2 regions of the Vibrio sp. nBUS_14 genome follow, and region 2 is predicted to be linked to the other one. Evidence: predicted binding sites of a transcription regulator. Region 2 holds the regulator's gene; the other holds the start of a gene.
What was found. Region 2 encodes CRP, which controls carbon source genes, mostly activating them, when cyclic AMP is high. Its sites were predicted from a motif close to TGTGANNNNNNTCACA; they were not measured.

Region 1 (3,659 bases), on a different replicon from region 2:
GGAATAACACCACTTACGCCGAATGCTTCAGTAAATACCACTGAGAAGTTATTTAGAGCGCCAACAAGCGCGCCAGCACCAAAACCTAAAATGAGGAAACCCATCACGGTTTTAATTGTGCCTTTAAGAATGGTAGAAATATCTGATTTTTGTGCGACAAGGCCAATAAACGCTATTAAACCTACCATGATTGCCGGCTCTTTTAATAAGCCGAGCATGAACTCGAAAAAGTTTTGCATAATTTTGACCTTACATGAAAGTTTTTAGTTGTTCTTCAATTGATGCTTTGTCAAAAATATTTTTAAGGCTGATGATGTTCTCTTTACCAGCATCTTTTAGTTGGTTGGCAACATCTGTTGCTGCAACCCAAATATCCGCATTGCTTGATGCTGCAGATGATAGATCTTCGTGATCAACTTCTGCTTCGAAACCGATTTTTTTAGCAACTTCTTTCACTGCCATTTCCATCATTAGAGAAGTACCAAGGCCGTTACCGCAAACTACAAGAATCTTTTTCATAATATTTGTCTCAATTGGATTTTAGGGGTTGAGAAACTTCGTTCTCTTATTGTGTGAGAGCATAGTAATGGAAGTACTTAGATTTCAATAAGATCTCAATCACAAAACTAAAATGAGATTGTGACGTAGATCTCGTTAGTTTACAGTAAAGATCCAGAGTGAGACTTTGATCAAATTTAACTTTTCACTCGAACATGCAACGTATCTTATTGGGAAAGGAGGGGACTAATTAATTTTTACGTTAGGGTATAAATATTTAGATGATTTATTTTAGAAATGAGTAATTAATCGTATCGACCGTAGTCAGTAAGCATTTTCTTAAGCATGCTATTAACGTCTTTGGTCTTTTTATTTCTTTTCGTCAACTGGCTAAGCGAGGTCGGTTTTGGCGAAGCAACATTTTCATTGTCTACGTCTTCAGTTTTATCTTTCATTTTTTGTACTGCAGGCAATAACATTCTAATTTCTTCATTATTTACATTGGTCAGTACAACAATATTTTCAGATTCAACTTGAGTAATGGTTAATATTCCGTGTTTAACAGATTCAACCTTTTCTCCAATCATAATTGATTCAGGTGCGACAGAGCGATCGGTTAGCTGGCCTATACGTAATTTCGCCGCACTGATAGCGCGGATATTTCCGGTGTTTTCAAACGCGACGATAACAGTATGGGTATTATAATATTCAACTACTGTCACATAGCCATGTCTATTTGTTTTGAATCTAGCTCCAATGTTCATATCGTGCGGAGCTTCCATTTTCTTCACGTGTTTCCTCTCTTAGTCCCGATGGCTGTTATATCTAATCAGCTCTATTGGTATTTTATAGATAATTATTTGGTGAGATTATACAAAGTATATACGCATCTAAACTTAAGATGAATCTTGAAGTCTCGGGAAATGAGGCAGAGCACAGAAAACTGCTAATAATCACACAGAATTAACCGAGAGGTTACGCTCATGCGCTTAAGGGCTTAACATTCTAAATTCAATCTTATACAGATTGTTTACAGTTTTTGAAGCACGAAAACGATGACAAACAATACGTTTTGTTTAATCCTTGACCGCGCGACCGTTTGCGTCAATAAATGTGATGAAAGTCTCACTTAACTGTTTATACTTCTTTTCCGGTTTTAAGCCGGTGCTTAGCCAATACAAGCCGTCACATGGATATGTGAATGACCCCACGGACCGGACCAGCTACGTTCCACTGCTTGTATAAGGTGAATTTTTACATGAACAACTCGTTGTCACACTCGCTAACGTTGTTAGCTCCTTCATCGCGTAGCGTTTTGCTTGAGGTTCTTTGTCCTATTCCTTTGATGTCATTTGTTTGGCTCATGTTCACTCTTTAAGGATTACTAGGACACATTATGAATATTCTATTTGGTCTTGTCGGTGTTGTTGCACTGATTGCTTGCGCATGTCTGTTATCTGAGAGTCGCTCTTCTATTAACTGGAAAACCGTGTCTCGTGCATTGTTACTTCAAATTGGTTTTGCAGCCTTAGTGTTGTATTTCCCATGGGGACAATTGGCACTAACGAGTTTGAGTAATGGTGTTTCAAGCCTGCTTGGTTTTGCGGACGCTGGTATCGCTTTCCTTTTCGGTGACCTCGCTACTGATGGTTTTATTTTCGCGATTCGCGTTCTTCCTATTATCATCTTCTTTAGCGCTTTGATCTCGGCACTTTATTACTTAGGCATTATGCAAAAAGTGATTCAAGTTCTTGGTGGAGCCGTGCAGAAACTGCTGGGCACCAGTAAAGCTGAATCTTTGGTCGCTACGGGCAACATCTTCCTTTCTCAGGGTGAGTCTCCTCTTCTTATTCGTCCGTTTTTAAAATCTATGACTCGTTCTGAACTGTTTGCTGTAATGGCTGGTGGTATGGCGTCTGTTGCGGGTAGTGTGCTTGGTGGTTATGCAGGATTAGGTGTTGAACTTAAATACCTTATTGCAGCAAGCTTCATGGCGGCTCCAGGTAGCTTACTGATGGCGAAAATCATTGTTCCTGAGCGCAGTACGCCAAGTGACTACGAGCACATTGAGCTAGATAAAGCTGACCAAAGCAATGTAATCGATGCATTGGCAAGTGGTGCGATGAACGGTATGAAGGTGGCGGTAGCCGTTGGTACTATGTTGATTGCATTCGTGAGTGTGATTGCAATGGTTAACACAGGCTTAGAAAGCTTAGGTGAAACGTTCGGTTTTGCGGGCATTACGCTGCAAGCTATCTTCGGTTACCTGTTCTCACCATTTGCATGGCTGATTGGCATCCCGAGTGATGAAGTATTAATGGCGGGTTCTTATATCGGTCAGAAGATCGTAATGAACGAGTTTGTTGCTTTCATCGACTTCGTTGAGAACAAAGCGCTGCTATCTGAACATAGCCAAGTAATCGTGACTTTTGCTCTTTGTGGCTTTGCTAACATTGGCTCTATTGCGATTCAATTAGGGTCGATTGGTGTTATGGCACCAGAGCGTCGTGCTGAAGTAGCAAACTTAGGCCTAAAAGCCGTTGCTGCTGGTACACTCGCCAACCTAATGAGTGCCTGTTTAGCGGGTATCTTCATCCTGCTTTAAGCTAGACTCAGTTCAAGCGCTTAAAGTCAGTAAAAGCGGATATCTTGCTTACGGATTTAACGTGAGAAGAGTGTCCGCTTTTTTGTGCCTGCTCGTTAGGTTAATTAGGATTTAAGCCACTTGTCTTATTATTACTAGTGCATTTCAGGCTCACTCGGAAGAGTAATAGAGCGAGCCTGTTTTATCCGATATACTTGAATATCATCAGGTTGCGATTAAGAATATTCGGTTTCGATTTATAATAACGGCAACCAAGTCCAATAAATCAAAGGTCTCCCCATGAACATGCGCGTCTTCTTCGGTCTTATCACCGCCTTTATCGGCTTGTTTGCGATGGTTTATCTTATTGCTGGTGGTACTCAGTTTCGTATCTCTCAGTGGCCGCAAGAGGCTTATCTTGGTTTGGTGTTCAGCGTCGTGTGGGGCACTGGCGTAGCGGCATCGGTGGCGTACTTCTTCTCGGCACTGGTGTTTGTGACTGTCGCCGTGGTTTGCTATGCGATTGGTTATAAAATCGGTGGCACTTTGTCTAAATCATCAAGTTTATGAGTGAGTC
Region 2 (18,261 bases):
TCTTAAAAGGTGTTGTGAGTGCCGTGACAACGGGCATAACCAAAGGCTTCTACCTGCAAGCACTTGAGGATGACTTCAATTCAAGCACTTCTGAAGGTCTATTTATCTATACGAATCAATCGAGCTCAGAACTGGCTGCGGGCGATGTAGTGTGTGTGAAAGGTAAGGTTCAAGAATACTACGGCCATACTCAGCTTAAAGTTGAAAACAACCAATGGCTAAAACAGGGCGAACAAGAAGCGCCTGAAGCAACGGCGATTGAAGCTCTAGACAGTGATGAAAACTTCGCTGCAACGCTTGAACGCTATGAAGGCATGTTGGTGAAAACAACAGAAGCGCTTGATATGCGTGTCACTCGTACCTTTGGTTATGACTACGCAGGTCGTCGTAACAATATGGTACTGGCCCATGAGCGTATTAACATGCAACCTAACCAGCTTTTCGCAGCAGGTTCTGAAGACGCGAAACAACAAATGGAAGATAACGCAGACCGTCGTCTTTTCGTTGAAACCGATCAAAAAGCGGGTGATGGACAAGTTCCTTTCTATTCAGATTTTGGCCGTACTGATATTGACCAAGATGGCTCGACGGAAGACTACATCCGTATAGATGACACCATCGTTGGCCTAGAAGGCGTGCTGACCTACAGCTACGGCGAGTATCGCTTAGTGACAACTAACCAGATCTCGGCTGAAAACTTTGTACGTAATGACCCACGTACCGGCAAACCTGATATGGATGAAGGCGACCTGCGTATCGCGACCTTTAATGTCTTGAACTACTTTAACTCTCCTTTTGGTGGCGACGCGAATCAACATGGTAACAATCGTGGCGCGAATACCATGACTGAGTTTGAGATGCAGCAAGAGAAGATTGTGAACGCGATTCTTCGCTTAGACGCTGACATCATTGGTTTGATGGAAATTGAGAACAACGGCTTTGGTGAAGGTTCGGCAATTCAACAGCTTGTGAATCAACTGAACGATCGTATTGAGCGTAAGAAAGACCGCTATACCTTTGTGGCTGTCGATTCAAATGAGGATGGAGTAACCGACGAGATGGACTCGATCGGCACTGACGTGATTACAACGGGCGTTATCTACCGTAAGAAGGTGGTTAAGCTTAAAGACAGCCGTGTTATCGCGATGCCAAGTCAACAAGCCCCAGAAGTGTTAGACGATTCTGGCAAGGTGATTGAAGACGGTAAAAACTACCAACGCGACTCATTGGCGCCAACCTTTAAAGTTAAAGGCACCAAAGAGAAACTCACCGTAGCGATCAACCACTTCAAATCGAAAGGTTCTAAGTGTTGGGAAGATGCAGCGCCGGTTGAGCAGGGTGGTCAAGGTGGCGTTGATGCCGACAAGCAAGGTTCATGTGAGAACTTCCGTGTGGCAGCTGCGGTTGCACTGGGTGAAGCGCTAGACGGCATCAAAGGCCATAAAGTGATTCTGGGTGATATGAACTCATACGGCATGGAAGATCCAATGTTGGTACTGACGGATTACTCTGAAGAGAAATACGGCAAGCAAATCAAAGCGGCGCGTAACACTTACATTGACGGCGTTGAGCAGTTTGGTGACAGCGGTGCGGTGATTACTAAAAACTACGGCTACATTAATGCTGTGGCTCAAAAGCACCCAGACAGCTGGAGCTACTCATACAATGATGAAGTTGGTGCCTTGGATCATTTGTTGATCAGTGACAGCCTTAAAGATAGGGTTGTCGATGCGACCGATTGGCACATCAATGGTGGTGAGTCGACGTTGTTTGACTACAACGAAGAGTTCAAAGGTGACCTACCTAAGTACCAAGATCACTTCCGTTCATCGGATCATGATCCTGCGGTTCTTGAACTGCGAGTGGGCGGTTCATTTGGCTTCGGTGCACTGATGTCATTGTTTGGCTTAGCAATGTGGCGTCGTCGTAAGTAGCGACATCGTTAACCATGCAAGCTACCTGATTCAGGTAATTGACAGTTATCTGTAAACAATTAAGGTCAACTTAGGTTGGCCTTAATTATTAGCGAATTGCAGTTTCCACTTGCCTTTCGCCATGGGTATTGCACAATACCGCCCCTATATCTCCCAATCATTTAGTATTTAGCAAACGATTTCGACCCATGTTACTTATCATCGATAACTATGACTCTTTTACCTATAACTTGTATCAGTATTTCTGTGAGTTAGGGGTCACTGTGAAAGTTGTTCGCAACGATGAGATTGATATTGCGGGTATTGAAGCGTTAAATCCTAGCCATCTTGTTATCTCGCCAGGCCCTTGTACGCCAGATGATGCGGGAATCTCTCTGCAAGTCATTGAACACTTCGTTAGCAAGCTGCCTATTTTAGGTGTGTGTCTTGGTCATCAAGCCATTGCTCAAGTGTTTGGTGGTGAAGTAGTGCGAGCCAGACAAGTGATGCATGGTAAAACCTCTCCAATACGCCACAATGGCAAGAGTGTTTTTCAAGGGCTTAATAACCCTCTAACCGTGACACGTTACCATTCTCTAGTGGTGAAAAATGGCACGCTGCCTGACTGCTTTGAACTGACGTCTTGGACGGAATTTGAAGATGGCAGTATGGATGAGATCATGGGTTATCAACACAAAACCTTGCCGATAGATGCCGTGCAATTTCACCCTGAGTCGATTAAAACAGAGCAAGGACACCAGCTTCTCGCTAACTTCTTAGCGCGTTGAGTGTTTAAATTTGACTCTTTCTGCGTCTAAATAAGCCAGTTGAACCTGTTAGCCTATTCGTTAAGCGTTTAAATTCGGGCGCTACGCGTCTCTTACTCCTCTGACGCCGATCACTTTTTATAACATTTCTCTCTCTTCAGGCTAAGTTTTTAGCCTATGCAAAATTATTCGCCTTATTTCGTCTCGAACCCTATATACCGCAATGCCAGTAAGGCTTTGCTATTACTGGTTATGCGTTTAGGTAGAAAAAGCTTCATAAAACAGATTAATTGATGCATAAATAGTCATGGGTAGTGACGTTTAGCTGGCTGTTAGGGATGGCTAAAGAATAATCCACTATTGAAAACGTTAATTAAATGTAAATATAATGCTGCAGCGGGATTATGGCGAGAGAAAATATCTTTGTCTCACTTATGAACCAGTACGCTTATTTGCGAAGCTTGCGGTATCGAGAAGGAATGTACGATGACAGTGGAAAAAAAAGTAGAACGTAGTCTGTTTAATGAGGTGATGGTACCTTGTTATAACCCCATGGAAATGATCCCAGTAAAAGGGGAAGGCGCACGCGTTTGGGACCAACAAGGCCGAGAGTATATCGACTTTGCTGGTGGTATCGCTGTGAGCTGTTTGGGTCACTGTCACCCAGCAATGGTTAACGCAGTTACTGAGCAAGCAAACAAGATTTGGCATTTAAGTAATGTAATGACCAATGAACCTGCATTGCGTCTAGCGAAGAAGCTAACAGACGTATGTTTTGCAGAAAAAGTATTCTTTGCCAACTCTGGTGCAGAAGCGAACGAAGCCGCATTGAAGCTAGCTCGTCGTTGGGCAGCAGATGTTCACGGTCCTGAGAAATCTGAAATCATTGCATTCAAACAAGGTTTCCACGGTCGTACTTTCTTTACCGTAACGGTCGGTGGTCAAGAGGCTTACTCTGATGGCTTCGGTCCTAAACCGGGCGATGTAACTCACCTGCCTTACAACGATATTGCAGCGCTAGAAGCGCACATCTCAGATCGCACATGTGCAATCATGATGGAACCTCTGCAAGGCGAGGGCGGTATCATTTCTCCAACATCAGAGTTCGTGAACACGGTTCGTGAGCTGTGTGACAAACACAATGCGCTGCTTATCTTTGATGAAGTGCAAACGGGTAATGGCCGTACGGGTAACTTTTACGCTTACCAAGGTCTAGGTGTGACACCTGATATCCTAAGCACAGCGAAATCACTAGGTGGCGGTTTCCCTATCGGTGCAATGCTAACAACGTCTGAACTGGCGACACACCTAAAAGTGGGTACGCACGGTTCTACTTACGGTGGTAACCCACTAGCGTGTGCCGTTGCAGAAGCAGTTGTTGACGTAGTAAGCCAACCTGAAACGTTGGCTGGTGTGAAAGAACGTGAAGCTATGTTCCGTGATGGTTTAGCTAAGATTAACGACAAATACCAAATATTCAGTGAAGTTCGCGGTAAAGGCCTATTATTAGGCGCTGCGCTTAATGAAGCATGGCAAGGTCGTGCTCGTGATGTGTTAGTAGCAGCAGGCGAACAAGGCTTGATGGTACTGGTTGCGGGTGTAAACGTGGTTCGTTTCACACCATCACTGGTTATCACTACGCAAGAAATTGAAGAAGGTTTATCAAAACTAGACAAAGCAATCGCTACGTTAGTTTAGCCTGAGCGGCGTCATAGGAATGATCGCCATTAGAGCGATCCCATGACGTACTGCTAAAGGCCCAAGCTTCTGGTTTTGGGCCTGTTTTGCATCTGGAGGGAATATTGATGCTAGTTGTTCGCCCAATAAAATTATCTGATTACGATGCGCTGCATACTTGCGCGGTTGAATCTGGTCACGGATTCACATCTCTTCCGGTTAACGAAGAACTGTTAACCAACCGAATTACTCATTCTGAATACAGCTTTGCTAAGCAAGACGTGACTGAACCTGGTGATGAAGGCTACCTAATGGTTGGCTTCGACACTGAAACGGAAGAAGTCGCTGGCACGACAGGCATCGAAGCCTCAATTGGCTGGGATGTTCCGTTTTACTCTTACCACATCAGCAAAGTGGTTCACTCATCGCAAAAGCTTGGCGTGAATAACGTCGTGAAGTTACTGACTTTCGGTAATAACTACACAGGATGCAGTGAGATCTGCACACTGTTCTTGCGCCCAGCTTTCCGTGGTGGATTGAATGGTCGTTTGATGTCGAAGTGTCGCTTCCTGATCATGTCTGAGCACCCAGAGCGTTTCTCGAAAACGATTTTTGCTGAGATGCGTGGTGTATCGGATGCGGAAGGTAACTCACCTTTCTGGCAATGGCTGCAAGAGCACTTCTTCTCAATTGATTTCACGCTTGCAGATTACCTAACCGGTATCGGTAAGAAAGGCTTTATTGCTGACCTAATGCCGAAGCTGCCTATCTACGTGAACCTACTGAGCAAAGAGGCTCAGGCGGTGATTGGAGAGGTACATGATAATACACGCCCAGCACTTAAGTTGTTGGAACGTGAAGGTTTCACTAACCGCGGTTATGTCGACATCTTTGATGCAGGCCCAACGGTTGAGTGTGATTTAAGAAACATTGAATCAGTGCGTCATGCGATTCGAGCTCAGGTGAAAATTGCAGAGCACTCCAGCTCTAAAGACTTCCTAATTGGTAATACCTCGTTTGAGAACTTCCGCGCAGTAGCCGCGAAAGGCGCGTATGACCAAGCAAGCGACACAGTGATTTTATCATCTGAAGTAGCAAGCGCTCTTGAAGTAAAAGAAGGCGAATTCGTTCGCATGTTGGCTCAATAAGAGCGGCGATTATCTGTCGAAGATTTTAAGGATAGAAGTATGACTCAGTGGATAGCAGGACAGTGGGTGGCAGGTCAAGGCGATGCCATGACATCAGTAAGTCCATACAATAATGAAGTCGTGTGGCAAGGCGATAGTGCAACACCAGCGCAGGTTGAATCTGCAGTAACAGCGGCTCGTGACGCGTTCTTAGTTTGGAAAAAACTGAGCTTTGCTGAGCGTGAAGCGGTCGTGTTGAACTTTGCTGAGAAGGTAAAAGAGAACAGCGAAGAGATTGCACAGATTATTGCAAAAGAGACGGGTAAACCGATTTGGGAAACTCGCACTGAAGCGGGCGCAATGGCGGGTAAGATCGCTATCTCTATTCGTGCTTACCACGAACGTACGGGCGAAGCTTCGCGTGAAGCGGCAGGTAACCAAATCGTATTGCGCCATCGTCCATTAGGTGTAATGGCGGTATTTGGCCCTTATAACTTCCCTGGTCACCTACCAAACGGTCATATTGTTCCAGCTCTATTATCGGGTAATACCGTGGTATTTAAGCCGTCAGAGCAGACACCTTGGACGGGTGAGTTTGCGATGAAGCTATGGCAAGAAGCTGGCCTTCCTGCTGGTGTGATCAATCTAGTGCAAGGCGCGAAAGAGACAGGTATTGCACTAGCCGATGCTAAAGGTCTTGATGGCGTGCTATTCACGGGTAGTGCTAATACCGGTCATATCCTTCACCGTCAATTCGCAGGTCAACCGGGCAAGATGCTGGCGCTAGAGATGGGTGGCAACAACCCGATGGTGATCAGTGACCAGTTTGGTGATGCTGACGCGACGGTTTATACCATCATTCAATCGGCTTTCATCAGTGCGGGTCAACGTTGTACATGTGCTCGTCGTTTGTATGTTCCTGTTGGCGAGAAGGGCGATCAATTGCTCGATAAGCTCGTTGCGGCTACCTTGAAGATTCGTGTTGAGCAGCCATTCGCTGAGCCCGCACCCTTCATGGGCCCACAAATCTCTGAAGCGGCAGCTAAGTTCATTCTGGACGCGCAAGCTAATCTGCAATCACTAGGTGGTGTAAGCCTAGTCGAAGCAAAAGCGGGCGAAGCGGCGTTTGTTTCTCCGGGTATTATCGATGCAACCAACATTGCTGAGTTGCCAGATGAAGAGTACTTCGGCCCATTGCTGCAAGTGGTTCGTTATCAATCGCTAGAGCAAGCGGTTGAATTGGCTAATGACACGCGCTTTGGTTTGTCTGCCGGTTTAGTATCAACAGACGATTCAGAGTGGGAATACTTCGTTGATCATATCCGTGCGGGTATTGTTAATCGTAATCGCCAGCTAACAGGCGCAAGTGGTGATGCACCATTTGGCGGCCCGGGTGCTTCAGGCAACCTACGCCCAAGTGCTTACTACGCGGCGGACTACTGTGCTTACCCAATGGCGTCAATGGAAGGTGGTGAAACTCAACTGCCAGCTACGTTTAGCCCTGGTATTGAGCTGTAGTTTTGGCTTTTAAGCTATAACTTGATGAATCACAAGCTTATGAGCTCTAGGTTCATGAATAACAGATTCATTGGTTAATTGTGTAATAAGGAAGCGGTGTTATCGCTTCCTCTTTTCACCCACGTCCGACACCTCGATTGGGCGGTAGATAATAATAGAACAAGTATGTCACAGGCTGATGGCTGCTGACTCTATGTCCAGCCTCTTCCTTTCTAATCCAAATTACTAGCTTGCTAGAACCTCTAACAAGGAGTCACCATGACGCCCGATCTACTCTTTAAATCACTATGGGACGATTATATTCACAGGCTGTGTCCATCGGCTGAGAAAGTGCATCACTTGCTGAAAGAAGACGAAGCTCTGATTAATGATCACATTGCACTGCGTACTTTCAATGTTGCACCGCTAGGTATTGAAACATTGGCTAAACCTTTCTTTGAGTTAGGTTACAAGGCGTGTGGCGATTACTTATTTGAGAGCAAGAAGCTAGTGGCTAAGCACTACGAGCACCCAGATCCAAACCAACCAAAAGTGTTCATTAGTGAGTTGAAAGTAGAAGAGTGTTCAAGTGATCTGCAACAGATTGTTGCTAAGTTGGTTGAGCAAGTTGACGCAAGTAAGCTTCAAGGCCATGAATTCTTGTTTGGTGGTCGTCTTTGGGATTTGAATTTCGCAGATTTCCAAGTGCTAGCAAAAGAGAGTGAATACGCTTCTTGGCTCGCAGCTCATGGTTACGGTGCAAACCACTTTACGGTGAGTGTTAATCAACTCGACGCTTTTGATGAAGTGCAGTCAGTGAATGATTACCTGAGCGAGTCAGGCTTCACGGTCAATGCGTCTGGTGGTGAGGTTAAAGGCTCTCCAGAGGTCTTATTAGAGCAATCATCAACAATGGCAGACAAAGTCCCAGTTTCATTTGTTGAAGGCAATGAGATGATTCCCGGTGGTTTCTATGAGTTCGCTAAGCGTTATGCGATGGCCAATGGTGAGCTTTATACAGGATTCGTTGCAGCATCAGCGGATAAGATCTTCGAAAGCACCAACGGTTAAAGAAAGATACGAGCATGTGCTTTGCCCTAGAGATACGGTTACGCTTCGCTTCGAAAGTGTTTGCGCTTGGAAGCAGTAACTGTCCCATTCGTATCTTGTATCTTGTATCTTGTATCTTGTATCTGCTCTCTAGACCTTGGAAAACAAAAAAGCCACCAAATTTGCATTTGGTGGCTTTCAAATTTTTGGCTCAGCTAATCGAGATTAACGAGTGCCGTATACCACGATAGTCTTACCGTGTGCAGAAATTAGGTTCTGCTCTTCAAGCATTTTCAAGATACGTCCTACTGTCTCACGAGAACAACCAACGATCTGGCCAATCTCTTGACGAGTGATCTTGATTTGCATGCCGTCAGGGTGAGTCATTGCATCTGGCTGTTTCGCTAGGTTAAGTAGCGTTTGAGCGATACGACCTGTTACGTCAAGGAACGCTAAGTCACCAACTTTTTGGCTAGTTACTTGTAGACGGTTTGCCATTTGCGCTGAAAGGCGCATTAGGATATCTGGGTTCACTTGAATAAGTTGACGGAATTTCTTGAACGAAATTTCAGCTACTTCACAAGGAGATTTTGCACGAACCCATGCAGTACGCTCTTGGTCTTCTTCGAAAAGTCCAAGTTCACCGATGAAGTCGCCTTGGTTTAGGTAAGAAAGAATCATTTCCTTACCTTCTTCGTCTTTAATAAGAACAGCCACAGAACCTTTAACGATGTAGTACAAGGTTTCTGCCTTTTCACCAGCATGAATCAAAGTACTTTTTGAAGGGTACTTATGAATATGACAGTGTGAAAGGAACCACTCTAATGTTGGATCGGTTTGAGGTTTACCTAGAACCATAATATCTCACTTCCTCTGCAGGGTATGCTTGCCGCTTTCCGTATTTTAGCTAAGCCTGAATTGACTCAGTTAGGATAAGAGCACTCGTTGAGTGCTGCAAGCTATCTTGTGTCTCGTTTAAGAATAGTATCCTTTTTCAGGTACTATTTCTTGATTTTAATCGTGGCCAAGCTACGATTTTTTACGCAAAATTGTGCACATGATCACGGTATGAAAAGTAATCAACCAGAATGTCGTTTTGTTAACCTATTTTTCCGGTTTCGATGAGTTGTTGCAAGATTGGCCTTACAATGAGCTCCATAGCAAAACTCATTTTGCCTCCTGGCACTACAAGCGTGTTATGACGTGACATAAATGAGCCATCAATCATAGCCAAAAGATAAGGGAAATCGACGTTTTTGATACCGCGCAAACGTATAACCACGAAGCTTTCGTCTAAACTTGGAATCCCTTTGGCGTTCAGTGGATTCGATGTATCTACGGTTGGAACACGCTGAAAGTTGATATGAGTGCGCGAAAACTGCGGGGTAATGTAGTTAAGGTAATCATCCATTGAGCGAACAATCGAGTCCATCACCGCTTCGCGAGAGTGCCCACGATCGCGTGTGTCACGAACGAATTTCTGGATCCACTCCAAGTTTACGATAGGTACCATGCCGATCAACAGGTCGACGTATTGCGAGACGTTAATGTCTCCATCGACTACACCACCATGAAGGCCTTCATAGAACATCACATCCGAGTTTTCAGGGATCTCTTGCCATGGCGTAAAGGTGCCAGGCATTTGGTTGTAAGGAACGGCTTCATCGAAGGTATGTAGATAACTGCGGACTTTGCCCGTGCCTTCATTACCGTATTGACGGAAGAACTCTTCTAATGCGCCAAAATCGTTAGCTTGTGGACCAAAGTAGCTGATGTGCTTACCTTGTTCGCGTGCCTTACGGATCTCGACATCCATCTCTGGTCGAGTGAAGCGATGGAAACTATCCCCTTCAACCCAAGCTGCCTTCACGTCCATCATATTGAACATTTTACGGAAGGCTTCTGAGGTAGTGGTGGTGCCGGCTCCAGATGAACCCGTCACTGCAATAATTGGATGTTTAGCGGACATGACAACCCTTGTCTTTTGAGTAACTTACTTGTTAGCAATCGTTTACCACTATAACACGGCTCCTGTATGAGCGCAGCTTAGAAGCATTTTGTGACTTGAATATCAACGGTTTCATGGAGCTCAGAAAACACGATGCTGACTTCCTTTGAGGCTAATTGATGTTTCACTTGGTCAATCTTGTTTTGCAGTGAAACCTCTACGTCACCGTAGTCTGTGCCTTCACGCAGCACGAATTCTTTAATGAGGTTTTCCAGCGTTTCTGGTGCGATGTCTTGCCATGGGATGATCATAAATACTTCTCTCTTTTATGTTCATGGATATGTTCATTAATAGGTTTATTGATGTGTTGATCAGTGTGTCTACCACTCAGCCCTTAACAAAGGCTTCGCCATTATGCCGAATCTTGAATACTTTCATAGTAGGCGGGTAATGCTTCTTCTAACCAAAACCTTGGTTTGAGCGTGCTACCAGTAATGAACCCCACATGGCCGCCTTTTTGAAACAGACGATAATCGATATTGTCCGGTAGAACGAATTTTGGAATTACATCATCGGTCATGAAAGGATCGTCTTTCGCATGAATGATCTGTGTGGGCAGTTTAATCCGATTCAATTTAGGCAATGCAGAACATTGGGCATAGTAGTCCTGAGCATTCTTGAACCCGTGCAGAGGCGCAGTAATCCGTTCATCAAACTCATACAGCTTGTCTATCTTCTTAATGGTTTCGGCGGTGATACCGAGCTTTTCTTGCAGCAGCTTAATCTTTTTCAAGGCATTAGATTTGAGAGAGTTGAGCAGGTACTTTTTATAGAGCTTAGAGAAACCTCGCTCAATACGACTAGAGCAACAAGCCAGATCAAAAGGTGCAGAGACAATCGTCGCCGCCGACAGCAATGGGTCGTCCGCGTACTCAGCCAAATAGTTCGCCAGCATGTTACCGCCCAAAGAGATACCAACCGCTACCTTAGGGTTATTGGGGAACTGGGCGTGTAGATGTCTTAGGAAAAAGCGCGCATCTTCGACTTCACCTGAATGGTAAGCGCGAGCCAAGCGATTGGGCTTTCCGCTGCAGCCTCTGAAGTGCATCATCACTGATAGCCAGCCATCTTTAGCAAAGGCATTCATCAGTCCGTTGGCATAAGGGCTTTCAAAGCTTCCCTCTAAGCCATGGAATAGAACGAATATCGGCTTGTTACTTCGAACCTCATTACTTGGGGTGTCACCCTCTAGCGTTTCGCTCCAAGCAAGATCGAGAAAGTCACCGTCGGGTGTTTCTAAGGTTTGCCATTGAGGGTCAAACAATGCCTGCTTTCTAATAAACCGTGGCACTAAGGTTTGTAAGTGCGGATTCGATAAACCAGCGGCTGCGGTAAATATTGTCATAAAACAGTCCATGCTTCTTTTATGGGCTTTGTAAAGTATTGAGCTTTTGGCGAAACGCCCACGTTTTTATTTGAGCTTGGTTGATTCTCGGTATAAGTGCAAGGGTTTCACTGATACGGGTTACAAAAACAGGGCGTAGGTAACTAGTTGAATATTTTCGAGATTGAGCTTCAAACATATTGCCAATCATGCGCGCCAATCCCGTGTGAAAATGAAGAGCGATACTACCAAGGTAAGCTTGGATCTTGATTGAAGATAAGAGAAAGTAAACGCGTTAGGGTTGAGGTGCTGGTTCAGAAAAAGCGTCGTAGAGGTTTTCAGCCCCCAATAAACGACAGTATTGAAAAGCGAGTGGTGATTGCTGGTTAGCCGTAAGCTGAAGAGAGTTAATGCAGTCGACGAGATCAGATTGCTGTTGCTTCTCTAACTGAAGTTCAAATTGGAGAGCTTCACGGTAGAGGGAATCGACGACTTGAGGTTTGAGGTGCTTACGCAGCTCTCGATAGCTATGAAGCAGGGTTTCAGAGCGGCTTAAGCACTGTTGTACCTTGTGCCACTCTTCTTCGGAAAAAGACAATTGTTGCTCATCAAGCCATTTGAGAAGCAGCAGTAGATTGACGTTGCCGTGGAACTGGTTTTGCAAAGCTAGGCACGCATCCTTTACACCGCGCACACTGTAATACTGAAGGCTAAATTGCCATAGTCGTTCCAGTGTTAGTGATATTGGGGCGTGCTCTGGGCTCATAAGCTATCCATATCCTGTTCCATCTGCTCAAGCTCTTCTTGAGTGGACATCCAATCTATTTCAACTTCTTCTAGCTGTGACTTACTGCTCGCTTGTAGAGCGAGCACTTTGTTCAGTTTAGCCTTATTTTCAGCTTCATACAGTGAAGTGTCGGATAATTCTTGCTCGGCTTCTTCAAGAGCCTGCGTCAGCTTATCCATTTGCTTTTCAAATTGAGTTAGCTTTTTACGAAGTGGTGCAGTTAGTTTTCTGAACTCGGCCTCTTTGCGTTTCTGCTCTTTTTTCGCAGCTGCACTGTTGGTGCCGTCTTTCGCTGGTACCAATGCTTGCGCTTCTTTGCGCTCAACTTTTTGTTGTTCAGTTAGCCACTTGTAGTAATCGCTTAGGTCACCATCAAACGGTGCCACTTGGCGATCATGTACTAGATATAAGTCATCGGTGGTAGCACGCAGTAGGTAACGGTCGTGCGATACGATAATCATCGCGCCTTCGAACGTCTGCAATGCAAAAGTCAGCGCCTGACGCATGTCGAGATCCAAGTGGTTAGTTGGTTCATCGAGTAGCAATAGGTTAGGCTTTTGCCATACCAGTAGCGCCAATACCAAACGCGCTTTTTCACCACCTGAGAATGGCGCCACTTTATCCAGTGCTTTTTCACCTTGGAAGCCAAAGCTACCTAGGTAATCACGCAGTTGTTGTTCTGTGTGCTTAGGCGCAATCTGCATCATGTGTTGCAACGGTGTTTCTTCTGGGTGCAGCGTTTCTAATTGGTGCTGTGCGAAGTAGCCAATTTTAATGCCTTGCGAATAGCTCAGTTCACCGCCTTGCTGCTTCAATTCACCTGAAAGCAGTTTTATGAGCGTTGATTTACCTGCGCCATTTCGACCAAGTAGACCAATTCGGCTACCCGGAACGAGATTTAGGCGAATCTTTTCTAGTATAAGATTGTCGTCGTAGCCTGCAGATACCTCGTCCATCATCATGATTGGGTTTGGTAGCGCATCTGGCTCTCTGAACTCAAAGCTGAATGGGTTATCAAACTGAGCAGGTAACACTTGTTCCATTTTCTCAAGCGCTTTAATACGGCTTTGCGCTTGGCGAGCCTTTGAAGCTTTGTAGCGGAAACGGTCAATGTAGCTCTGCATGTGAGCCATTTGCTTCTGCTGCTTCTGGAACATCGCTTGTTGCAGAAGCAGCTTTTGCGCTCGTTGAGTTTCAAACGATGAGTAGTTACCCGTGTATTCGTTAAGCTGTTGGTTTTCAACATGGACGATACGGTTGACGATAGGGTCTAAGAAGTCTCTATCGTGCGAGATAAGCACTAGCGTGCCCGGGTAGGTTTGTAACCAGCGCTCTAGCCACATTACTGCGTCTAAATCCAAGTGGTTGGTAGGCTCATCAAGCAGCAATAAGTCACTGCGACACAGTAGAGCTTGCGCTAGGTTCAAACGCATACGCCAACCACCAGAGAACTTAGTCAGGTTCCATGTCATTTGTTCTTGGCTAAAGCCTAGGCCATCCAACAACTCGGCAGCGCGTGCCTTGATGCTGTAACCACCAATGGTTTCGATCTTGCCGTGGATCTCTGCGACCAAGGTGCCGTTGTCAGCTTTTTCCGCTTCCTCTAGTTGATCTTCAAGGCCTCGGTATTCACGGTCGCCATCGATCACGTATTCAATTGCTGTTCTTTCTAATGCAGGCGTTTCTTGAGCAACCCAAGCCATTTCCCAATGAGCTGGTTTGCTGAATGAGCCTGCATCAATAGACAGTTCGTCCTTGATTAAGGCGAACAGCGTAGATTTACCACAGCCGTTTTTACCAACCAAACCGATCTTGTCGCTAGGGTGAAGAGTTGCAGATGCTTGGTCAAGGAGTGGCTTACCGCCGCGTAGCAATTGAATATCGGAGAAAGTAATCATATAGAGATAGCATAGAAATTAGAGGTGAACAGACGCCTGCATAGTAGGCTGAAAACAGATAAAAGTCGATCACAATGCAATTTGCGTTATGATGCCAATAACATATTAATAACTTTTGCTTAAATTCTTGTGGCCTTGCCACCGTTTAGCCTTCAAAGGAATGTTTCAAAGGAATGAGTAATACTCCCTCGACAGACAAAGTCGTGCCAAAGGTGTTGATCATCTACGCACACCCAGAGCCGCAAACTTCTATTGCCAATCAGATGATGATTAAAAAGATAGAGTCGCTTGGTCATGTCAAAATTCATGATCTCTACGCCATCTACCCAGACTTCTTCATCGATGTGCCTTATGAGCATGAATTACTTCTCGAGTACGATGTGATTGTGTTTCAACATCCTCTGTTTATGTATTCCTGTCCCTCATTATTAAAAGAGTGGTTTGACCGCGTACTGGGTAAAGGTTTTGCGTTTGGTGAACAAAGCGCGCTTAAGGGTAAACACTGGCGTAGCGTTATCACAACCGGTGGTAAAGAAGAGGCGTTTGGTGCTGCAGGCTATAATAAATATCCATTACAAGAGATCTTGCAACCATTCGAACTCACCGCTGCTTTGTGTCAGATGCACTGGATATCACCTTTAGTTCTACATTGGGCAAGAAACGTCTCGGATATGACGCGTTATCAACACGCGGAAGCGTATCGAAACTGGTTGCGAGACCCGCTACAATATATAGGAGCGAATGATGGCTCTGACTAACGATTTTCTACAAAGTAGCGTTATTTTTTTAGCCGCTGCTGTGGTCGCGGTTCCTATCGCGCAGCGAGCTGGCTTAGGCTCAGTACTTGGCTATCTATTAGCTGGCGTAGCGATTGGTCCTTGGGGGCTTGGTTTAATCAGTGATGTCGAAGCGATTCTGCATTTCTCCGAGTTCGGGGTGGTACTGCTGCTCTTTCTCATCGGTTTAGAACTTAACCCTAAAAAGCTGTGGCAGATGAGAGCGCCGATTCTCGGATTGGGTGGCGCACAAGTGTTGATCACTACTCTGATTATTACCGCCATCGCCTGTATGTTCGGATTAACTTGGCAAACCAGCCTGGTAATAGGTATGGGTTTAGCGCTGTCTTCGACCGCTATTGCTTTACGCGTTATTGAAGAGCGAGAACTTGGTGGTAAAGAAGCGGGGCAGTCAGGCTTTGCAGTCTTACTTTTTCAAGATATTGCCGTAATCCCTATGTTGGCGATGCTGCCTTTACTCGCTGGTAATACCGGAGGCAGTTGGGTTGACATGCTGTGGATGCTGGGCGGTGTGATTGGCTTGCTTGTCGGTGGTCACTTCTTATTAAGACCACTATTTCGATATGTAGTGATGAGCGGTGTGCGTGAGTTGTTTACTGTCGCAGCGCTGTTATTGGTGATTGGTATTGCTGTCATCATGCAACAGATTGGTTTGTCGATGGCACTCGGTACTTTCTTAGCGGGCGTACTTCTGGCTGAAAGTGAGTATCGACACGAGTTAGAAATCGCGATTGACCCATTCAAAGGGTTACTGCTTGGTCTGTTCTTTATCTCTGTGGGTATGGCTGTAAACCTCGGTCTACTGGCAGAAAGCCCATTCGCAATACTTATCGCAGTGTCGTCTCTGGTCGTATTGAAAGGTTTGGTGCTGTATGCGCTGGCTCGTATCTTTGGCACTCAAGCTAAAGCACGTAGCCGAATGGCGATGATTCTCAGTCAAGGTGGTGAGTTTGCCTTCGTTATTTTTACCGCTGCGAGTGCACAAGGCATCTTAAGCGTTGACCAAGTGTCGTTTTTACTGGTGGTTGTGAGCCTATCTATGGTGACCACACCATTGATGCTTAAGCTGCAAGACCGATTCTTTGCTCGTCAACTTAATCAAATTAGTGAAAGCGCGATGTCTTCCGATGTGGTTGATCGTAGCCCTCGAGTGATTATTGCGGGCTTTGGTCGTTTCGGTCAGATCATTGGTCGTCTGATGTATGCCAACAAGATTCGTATCACCGTCCTTGAAAGTGATGCCAGCCAAATACATATCCTTAGAAAATTCGGCTACAAGGTATTTTACGGTGACTCAACTCACCTTGAACTGTTACGAGCGGCGGGAGCTGATAAGGCAGAGGCCATTGTGTTGTGTACCGACTCTCCCGATGAAATCATGAAGACAGTCGATTTGTGTAAGCAGCACTTCCCACAGTTAAAGATTTTAGCGCGTGCTCGAAGCCGTGTTGAAGCGTATCAATTACTTAACCACGGTGTGAGTAACTATTCGCGTGAAACCTTCCTTGGGGCATTAGATTTAGGTCGTCAAACATTGACCGAACTTGGCATGCATCCATATAAAGCGAAGCGAGCAGAAGCACACTTTAGGAAATTGGATAATGGTATGCTGAAAGAGTTACTTCCTCAGCATAACGAAGATGCCGAGTTAGCCCAGCGAGCGAAAGAGGCTCGTAAAGAGCTCGAAGAGATTTTTGGGCACGAGATGGAAAACGATCACCAATCTCGAAATTACTGGCAATAGTCTGGAGTCAATAGCTCTTCAGAACTGATAACCCAGATATTATAACCAACAACAATACACCCTAATAATAAACGCGGTCTCTACAGAGTCTTTAACTCAGAGACGAGTAGAAGAACTGCGAATCCAGAGTAGTAAAGGATATGAACGTGAAACAGAAAAAACGCTTTATCGCTGGGGCGAGCTGCCCAAGCTGCAGTACTCAAGACACACTCCGCTGGTGGGTTGAAAATAATATCGAGCTGGTTGAATGCGTCGATTGTGACTTCACCGAGCAGCGTAAACCGAAAACTGTAGAGAAATCTGAACACGCGAATCAAGAAATGATCGGTATTTTTAAGCCAGAATGATTGAGTTTCGTTAATTGATCCCCATAATATCCCGGTACAGAATTTTTCCTAAGCTCAACTTTTCGAGCTTAGTCCAAACCTCCTTGGAGCTCTCATGAAAATTGAAAAGAACGTAGTAGTTAGTGTTGCATATCAAGTGAAACTTGAAGATGGCGTAGTAGTTGATCAATCAACTGCAGAAGCTCCACTAGATTACCTTCACGGTCACAACAACCTAATTACAGGTCTTGAAAAAGAGCTTGAAGGCAAAGTAGCTGGCGACAAGTTCTCAGCAACTGTTACTCCAGAAGACGCATACGGCGATCACAACGATGACCTAGTTCAACGTGTTCCTGCTGACGTGTTCCAAGGTGTTGAGCAAATCGAAGTTGGCATGCGTTTCCTAGCGGATACTGACCAAGGTCCAATCCCAGTTGAAGTTACTGAAGTAGACGGCGACGAAGTTGTTGTTGACGGTAACCACATGCTTGCTGGCCAAACTCTAACGTTTGACGTTGAAGTTGTAGCTGTTCGTGAAGCGACTGAAGAAGAAGTTCAACACGGTCACGTACATCAAGAAGGCGGCTGTGGCAGCCACGGTCACGACCACGATGAAGAGAAAAAAGACGACTGCTGCGGCGGCGGTAGCTGTGGTTCTCACTAATACCGAATTAACGGTTTAGTTTAAGAATATTGAAAGCCTCCCTTGTGGAGGCTTTCTTCGTTTAGGAGCCGAGCTTTTTGAGCGGACTTTTTATCTACCGAACTAAGTGTCCGTAAATCTAAGCGTTCGTAAAAAGTTTGGTTTTCGCTATCAGACATCAAACCATGAATGTGGTATTTATAGCACAACATTATAAGACGACGTCAATGGAGAGTTCGCATGTCACAGCCTTTTTCAATTGCTATTCATGCCGGTGCTGGCACCATCTTACGAGAGCAAATGAGCGATGAATTAAAAACGAGTATTACCGAGGCTTTGGAAAAGTCAGTTTTAGCGGGCTATCAAGTACTGCAATCGGGCGGTGATGCTCTGGATGCGGTGGTGGCATCGGTTAAAGTGATGGAAGACAGCCCACACTTTAATGCCGGTAAAGGTTCGGTTCTGACTCATGATGAATTTGTTGAGATGGATGCTTCTGTTATGCATGGTCGCGAAATGGACGCAGGCGCTATTGCCGGTGTCCGTCATATTAAAAATCCGATAGAGCTGGCACGTGACGTAATGCTTAAAAGCGACCACGTACTGCTGATTGGCGAAGGCGCAGAGAGGTTTGCATTTGAGCATGAGTACACTTTCACCGAGCAGGATTACTTCTTTACTGAGCGTCGTTATGATCAACTTC

Region 1: ACMAZD_RS21315 (NupC/NupG family nucleoside CNT transporter) is a predicted target of CRP. The motif match lies at 1,611-1,626, and genes of this name have one in related genera.

The regions. Positions count from the first base shown of each region.
Region 1 is NZ_CP179207.1:832,318-835,976, forward strand. It holds gene ACMAZD_RS21300 (PTS ascorbate transporter subunit IIC) at 1-239, opposite strand, end outside; gene ACMAZD_RS21305 (PTS sugar transporter subunit IIB) at 250-519, opposite strand; gene ACMAZD_RS21310 (hypothetical protein) at 804-1,280, opposite strand; gene ACMAZD_RS21315 (NupC/NupG family nucleoside CNT transporter) at 1,895-3,103, shown strand; gene ACMAZD_RS21320 (hypothetical protein) at 3,383-3,652, shown strand.
Region 2 is NZ_CP179206.1:3,378,884-3,397,144, reverse strand. It holds gene ACMAZD_RS16060 (ExeM/NucH family extracellular endonuclease) at 1-1,934, shown strand, start outside; gene ACMAZD_RS16055 (aminodeoxychorismate/anthranilate synthase component II) at 2,123-2,701, shown strand; gene ACMAZD_RS16050 (aspartate aminotransferase family protein) at 3,167-4,378, shown strand; gene astA (arginine N-succinyltransferase) at 4,486-5,505, shown strand; gene astD (succinylglutamate-semialdehyde dehydrogenase) at 5,545-7,002, shown strand; gene ACMAZD_RS16035 (DUF1338 domain-containing protein) at 7,261-8,052, shown strand; gene crp (cAMP-activated global transcriptional regulator CRP) at 8,257-8,889, opposite strand; gene ACMAZD_RS16025 (phosphoribulokinase) at 9,131-10,000, opposite strand; gene ACMAZD_RS16020 (YheU family protein) at 10,078-10,290, opposite strand; gene ACMAZD_RS16015 (hydrolase) at 10,392-11,384, opposite strand; gene ACMAZD_RS16010 (TIGR02444 family protein) at 11,659-12,129, opposite strand; gene ACMAZD_RS16005 (ABC transporter ATP-binding protein) at 12,126-14,048, opposite strand; gene kefG (glutathione-regulated potassium-efflux system ancillary protein KefG) at 14,222-14,806, shown strand; gene kefB (glutathione-regulated potassium-efflux system protein KefB) at 14,793-16,589, shown strand; gene ACMAZD_RS15990 (YheV family putative zinc ribbon protein) at 16,736-16,936, shown strand; gene slyD (peptidylprolyl isomerase) at 17,031-17,579, shown strand; gene ACMAZD_RS15980 (isoaspartyl peptidase/L-asparaginase family protein) at 17,799-18,261, shown strand, end outside.